Regions from separate parts of the Clostridium sulfidigenes genome, predicted to be linked through region 2. Evidence: riboswitches for the same ligand, from Rfam matches in the RefSeq annotation. Region 2 holds a riboswitch; each other region holds the start of a gene.

The links. A riboswitch is a leader RNA that binds a small molecule or an ion and turns the genes downstream of it on or off. The one in region 2 is predicted to bind cobalamin.
Region 1: it holds a riboswitch for cobalamin, as region 2 does, so the genes downstream of both, ACTNBA_RS05385 (ABC transporter substrate-binding protein) here and ACTNBA_RS03675 (sirohydrochlorin cobaltochelatase) in region 2, are expected to answer to the same signal.
Region 3: it holds a riboswitch for cobalamin, as region 2 does, so the genes downstream of both, ACTNBA_RS17505 (cobyric acid synthase) here and ACTNBA_RS03675 (sirohydrochlorin cobaltochelatase) in region 2, are expected to answer to the same signal.

Annotation. Positions count from the first base shown of each region.
Region 1 covers NZ_JBQHQR010000003.1:332,542-334,817, forward strand. The annotation lists gene ACTNBA_RS05380 (FecCD family ABC transporter permease) at 1-324, opposite strand, end outside; gene ACTNBA_RS05385 (ABC transporter substrate-binding protein) at 333-1,358, opposite strand; cobalamin riboswitch at 1,492-1,660, opposite strand; gene ACTNBA_RS05390 ((2Fe-2S)-binding protein) at 1,916-2,236, shown strand.
Region 2 covers NZ_JBQHQR010000002.1:367,876-370,151, forward strand. The annotation lists gene ACTNBA_RS03670 (cobyrinic acid a,c-diamide synthase CobB) at 1-187, opposite strand, end outside; gene ACTNBA_RS03675 (sirohydrochlorin cobaltochelatase) at 199-1,029, opposite strand; cobalamin riboswitch at 1,174-1,354, opposite strand; gene ACTNBA_RS03680 (GIY-YIG nuclease family protein) at 1,559-1,825, shown strand; gene ACTNBA_RS03685 (DUF2238 domain-containing protein) at 1,822-2,276, shown strand, end outside.
Region 3 covers NZ_JBQHQR010000020.1:17,021-19,296, reverse strand. The annotation lists gene ACTNBA_RS17505 (cobyric acid synthase) at 1-1,110, opposite strand, end outside; cobalamin riboswitch at 1,371-1,543, opposite strand; gene glyA (serine hydroxymethyltransferase) at 1,679-2,276, opposite strand, start outside.

The DNA.
Region 1 (2,276 bases), on a different contig from region 2:
GTTTTTAACAATGGCTTGCATTACAATTCCAATTACGGATAATCCCATTCCAACAGCTATAGCTAAAACTGTTCTAGGCATTCTAATCAACCATATAACATCTATTTTAGCAGCACTTGTAGAGAGCTCACCTATATTAAAAAGTTTATAAAGAATAATCCCATATACTTCTTTCATGGATATATTTACTGAGCCAATAGTAACAGCTAGTCCTATTGAAAGAATAAGTATTATTAAAAGAACAAGAGAAGTACCTATATAAATAGGCATTCTCTTAAAAATATTAGAATATCTAGTTCCGTGTAAATTTTTATTTTTAATCATCATAATTACTACTTACCTAAAGTTCCATATAAACCTTCAGAGAAAGTATTTATTCCATCTATAGTTCTGATGCCACTAGAATACATTTCTCCTAAAGATATAGGATATACTCTTTTATTTTTAATAGCTGAAAGTGTTTGAAGAGATTCATCTTTTAAAATTTTATCTACTTCTTGTTGAGGAATGTTTTCATCGCCTCTATCCATATAAACTACAAATATACAATCAGGGTTAAGAGTTATTAAGTCTTCTTTACCAATACTGTTTCCTTCGGGATTTAATAAATTAGCTCCAAGTTTTGTTATCATATCACCAGCTAAAGTATTAGCTCCGTAAGTACTGATTTTATCATCAAAGAATTCTACAACTAAAGTATTTTGTTTATCTTTATTTTTAACTGAATTAGCAGTATTTTCAACGGACTCAGTAATTTTATTCACTAGAGCTTGTGCTTTATCTTCAACATTGAAAATTTTTCCTAAGTTTAAAATGTCAGTAATTTCATTATCAATAGTTTTTTCTATAGAGATACCACTATTTAAAGATATATATGTATTAGTGCCATTATCATTCCAATAAGATACATCACCAAGATTTTTATCCTTAAAAAGTGAATACCAACCAACAATGAAGTCTGGTTCAGACATAACCACAGTTTCTTTTGAAGGCGTAAATTCTTTTAAATAATTAATTTTTTCAAAAGCAGCTTTATATTCTTCCTTTACAGGATGGTCAAGACCAGCAGCAGCCACTATTTTATCTTCAAGACCTAAAGCAAGAAGGGTTTCTATAGAGTTTTGATATACAGCAAAAACTTTTTCTGGCGCTTTATCAAAAGTTAGTTTTATAGGTTCTTTTTTGAAGTTATAAGTTTCAATTGTTACTGGATAATGAGAATCTTTAATTTCATTTTGAGGTGGATTAGATTTCTCAGTAGAAGTGTTTTTATCAGATTTGCTATTACTACAACCTACTAGACTAAGGATAAGTAATACGCTCAATAGAAGTGAAGTAATTTTTTTAAAATGTTTCATTGTAATTCTCCTTTAACATTATAATTATAATCAGTTAAATATTATAATTTGTATGAATATAAGGATACTCTTGATAAAACCATAGACAAAAGCATAGTTGTCATGGCGAATATCACTCTTTACTCGAAGAGTATCGATATTTTTAATATTGGTAAGTATCCTGACTTATAGATCATTATATTAATTAACCTTCCCAAACAAAAGTTCAGTGGTATAAATAATTAATACTCACTAATTACAGTAGCGGTACTGTGTGGAAATTTCATCCATCTTCCTTTGAAACCAATATCATTCATATACTATTATATTTCAACAATCCATACTTTATCATAGTTGAGAAAGGTTGTCAATGAATAGAAAGGAAGAACTCTTTAAATTTCCGGCAGACGCAAATATATTCTATACTGAATATATTATTTAAAATAACAAAGAATAGAAGTGTGGGTATATCAACCATGGAAGACGAATAGTAAATATGTAATAATAAATATTGATTAATAAAAACTATTAGGTTATAATGGAAATATATAAATAAGAGATTTAAGGAGGAATATGAAATGTCACTAGAACAAATCGTATGTTTATGTAATGGGGTTACTTATGCTCAAGTAAGAGAGGCTATGGCTCAAGGGGCTAGATCAGTAGAAGATATTCAAGCTGCTACAGGAGCAGGAGATGTTTGTGGAGGATGTATTGAAAGAATTGAAAAAATATTAGGCGATGTATGCACATGTAGAAATGTTTCTACTGAAGAGGTGGTGAAAGCAATACAAAATGGAGATACTACCGTAGAAAAAGTAGGTGTAACTACAGGGGCAGGAACAGCATGTGGAAAATGTAAATGTGTTATTGAGAGTTTAATTGAATCAAATAAATAATATGTTTTAATGTTACAAACAATTTCATTAGCTGTAAATC
Region 2 (2,276 bases):
GAAATAAATCTAAGTTTCTTGTAGCTACTCCTGTTATTTCTCTATGAAAGGCTGGATCTATATAGTCAGGTCCAACTTTATATCCTTGAACCTTATATCCTCTATCTATAAGAGTTTTCATAAGTGCTAATGTAACAGTGGTCTTTCCACCGCCACTACTATTTGAAGAAACTATTATACTTTTCATAATTTACTCCTTTATGGTGTTTTCTTCGTATCTCCCAAATGAAGATATTTATTATCTATTACATCTTGTACATGATTCACATATATATGTCTAAACTTCTCAATCTCACCCAAACCATGAAGATATATGTCTACTTTAATTCCAGCTTCTTCTAAAATAGTCTTCCATGAATCTTCTTCATCAGAAGCCATATCATTAGTTGCATGGTCTCCAGCTACTAGCATAAGTGGTGCTAACTTAACGTGATCAATACCTTCTCTTTTAAGAATTTCTACTATCATATCTACGGTAGGATATCCTTCTACTGTTCCAACGTATACATTATTATAATTTAAGTAAGTAAATACGCTTTGAAGTGCTACAAAGGCTGAGTTAGCTGGATGATTACTTCCATGTCCCATAAATACCATAGTCTTATCTTTTGGTATAATTTCTTTTATAGCATCTATAAACACCTCATAATCATTAGGTGTTTCTTCCCCTCCTTGAAAGTGAAGGGCTGGTCTACCTACTTTTATTGATTTAAATTTATTACTCCCTCTAAACTTATCAACTACTAATCTAACATATTGGAACTCTTCCCCTGGTATTATATGGAGTGGCTGAACTATAACTTCTTCATAGCCTTCTTTGTATAGTTGCTCTAACGCTTCCTCCGGGGTAGGTACAATTATTCCATCTCTATTTTTTATTTTTTTAATTATCATATGGGCTGTAAAAGCTCTCATAACATGATACTCTTTAAATCTTTCTCTTATTTCATCCTCAATTTTTTCTATAGTTAATTTTAATGTATCCTTATAAGTAGTTCCAAAGCTTACTACTAATATAGCCTTTTTCATTTTAGTTCCTCCAAATTTAATAAATTAGTGCAAAATAAAACCTCTACCCAAAAGGTAGAGGTTAAAATTCAATTTAACTCATAACAGAATTATAATTTGTAATAAATATACAAACTAAACTATTAACTCCCTTCCCTCCGAAGTGTCATATCTATGCTTTAGGCAGGTCTCCTGACTCACGTATCATCCTCCATCTCACCTTCCCAGAAATACACTCCAGTGGTTTTTCTATGAGATTTCGTCTTCGTACACAGTAGCGGGGGCTGTAGTGGACTTTAACCACTTTCCCTATTAAACATAATGTACCTAAAACTATACTTTATTCAATTTAAATCAACATATTATTTACCATTTCTCTTTAATCCAATTTAATTATACCCTATGATTTAATTTAATTCAATATGAATATACTAGTATTTATAAAATAGTATAATATATTCATGCTAAAATAATGATATACTATTTAAATAGTATTATACAACAGTAATAATTATTCTAATTTTTAATATATTTTATATGAGGTAAAGATATGTTTTTTGTTTATATATTAAGATGTAATGACAATACTTTATATACAGGATGGACAACTGATTTAAACAAAAGGCTTAAATGCCATAATAGTGGTAAAGGAGCTAAGTACACCAGATGCAGATTACCTGTAGAAATTGTTCACTATGAAAATTTACCTGACAAATCTTCAGCTTTAAAAAGAGAATGTGAAATAAAAAAACTTTCTAGAGCAGAAAAACTTATTCTTATAGAAAACGCCATAAATAGCTCGGAGGGAAATCAATGAAAAATACAAAGTCTTCTTTTGCTTTATTTTTCAAATGGATATTTAGATCAATTTTATTAATACTATTTGTTTATTACTCATTTGTAAAAACTGATAATAATTCAAATTACATTAGCAACATTCTATTAATTCTTATCACATCCTTTATACCAGATATAATTTTATGTATATTTAAAGTTAAATTATCTAGTTTACCTGACTTCTTATTGCAATTCTTTATATTTTTAGCTCTACTCTTAGGCCGGATGTACAATATGTACTCAATACTACCTTGGTGGGACATATTTCTTCATTTTGCTTCAGGGGCTCTTTTAGGGTTTTTATCTTTAATAATTTTAAAACCTCTTATAGGTGAAAATAATCTCAAAACCCTTCCCCCATTATTCATAGGGATATATATATTACTCTTTACTATTTCTGGAGCTGCACTGTGGGAGTTCTGGGAATTTGC
Region 3 (2,276 bases), on a different contig from region 2:
AACTCTAGTTGTAATCTTTTTCTCTTCAAAAACTGTTTTTATAGGTAAAATATCTAATCCTTCCATAGACTCTAGTGTAGTTTCAACTCCATAAGGATCCTCTAATACCTTCCCCAGCATTTGATATCCTCCACAAATACCTATGATTTTCCCATTAACTTCATATTCTCTAATTTTGTTATATAAACCTGATTTTTTTAAATATTCTAAATCCCCTAGGGTATTTTTAGTTCCAGGAATTATAACTAAATCAGGAGTTTTAAATTCAGTTACAGTTTCCACATATCTTACAGAAACATCTGGTTCTATAGATAATGCATCAAAATCAGTAAAGTTTGATATATGTGGTAACCTTATAATGGCTATATCAATTTTATCTGTGATATTTTTATTAAGGTCAACAGCTCCATCTTCATCCTCTAAGTCTAATTTAAAATATGGAACAACCCCTAAGCAATCCCTATGAGTTAACTCCTCTAAACTATCTACTCCAGGTTTAAGTAAAGATATATCTCCTCTAAACTTATTTATAATAGTTCCCTTAACTCTATCCTTCTCACTATCACTAAGGAGCATAATAGTACCTAGCAAAGAAGCAAATACGCCTCCCTTATCGATATCACCTACAAGTAAAACAGGTGCGTCTATTAGTTCAGCCATCCCCATATTAACAATATCGTTGTCTCTTAAGTTTATTTCTGCTGGACTTCCTGCCCCTTCCATAACAATAATATCAAATTGATTTTCTAATTTTTCAAAAGCAGACTTTAAATCATCCTTAAATTTAACTTTTAAATTGTGATATTCCTTTGCATTGGAATAACCATAAACTTCTCCATTAAAAATAATTTGACAATTTTTATCTGTAGTAGGTTTTAGTAGAATAGGATTCATATATACCTCCGGTTCAAGTCCCGCAGCATAAGCTTGCAAAACTTGAGCACGCCCCATCTCTTTTCCATCCAAAGTTATATATGAATTAAGAGACATATTTTGTGACTTATATGGACATACCGAATACCCATCTTGTTTAAATATTCTACATAATGCAGTAACTAGTATACTTTTTCCTACAGAAGAAGCTGTACCTTGAATCATTATTTTAGCCATTTATAATACCTTCTTTCTATTAAGTAGAGAACCCAAATCTTTGATTTGGGGTGAATCACTTACTCAGCGAACGCAGTGAGTCGAGTTTCAATTTAAATAAAATAAAAAAGCAAGGAAGAAAAGCTCCCTTGCCAAATAATTAAAATTTCCATCTTAGTAAAATAAAAAATATAAGTTTAAATCTAAGTAAGATAAACTTACCAAAATCTTTAATTTTACTTATACATATTAACTTAGTCACTAAAATAGCTCATTTCCCTCCGAAAGCTTATATTTAGGCAGGTCTCCTGGCTTATGAATCACTCTAACCTCACCTTCCCCTATTAAGAGTGGTATTTGAGGGTCGTCATCATTTACAGTAGCGGGGGCTGCTATGGATTTTAACCATATTCCCTTTTCACTTTTAAAAAGCACCTAAAATACTATTTAATTTTCACCCATAATTATAAGAGGTTTAAACACATAAGTCAATATAATGTAAATTTTACTTTGCATTCACTTTTATATTCTGTAAAAAATGTAAAGACCTAGCATTGAAAATGATAGGTCTTTAGTTATGACAAATATTTTACTTATATAATGGAATTTTATTGCAAAGAGCTTTAACTCTCTCCTTAGCAGGTGATAAATCAGCATCCCTATTATCAATTGCCCAATTCATTATATCAGCAATTTCAATCATTTCTTCTTTTCCAAAACCTCTAGTAGTAGTAGCAGGTGTACCTATTCTAATACCACTAGTTACAAATGGGCTTTGGGATTCAAAAGGTATTGTATTTTTATTTACAGTGATTCCAACTTCGTCTAATAGATGCTCCGCTGCTTTTCCTGTAATATCTTTATTTCTTAAATCCACAAGAATTAAATGATTATCGGTACCATCAGACACTAATTTAAATCCTCTTTCTTTTAATGCACTTGCAAGAGCTTTAGCATTTTCTAAAACTTTTTGCTGATACTCTTTGAAAGATGGGTCTAGAGCTTCTTTAAAGCAAATAGCTTTAGCTGCAATAGTATGCATTAATGGACCACCCTGTATTCCAGGGAATATAGTTTTATCTACTAGTTTTGCATACTTATCTTTACAAAGTATTGCCCCACCCCTTGGTCCTCTTAAAGTTTTATGAGTTGTTGTTGTAATAAAGTCTGCATATGGAGCTGGGCTA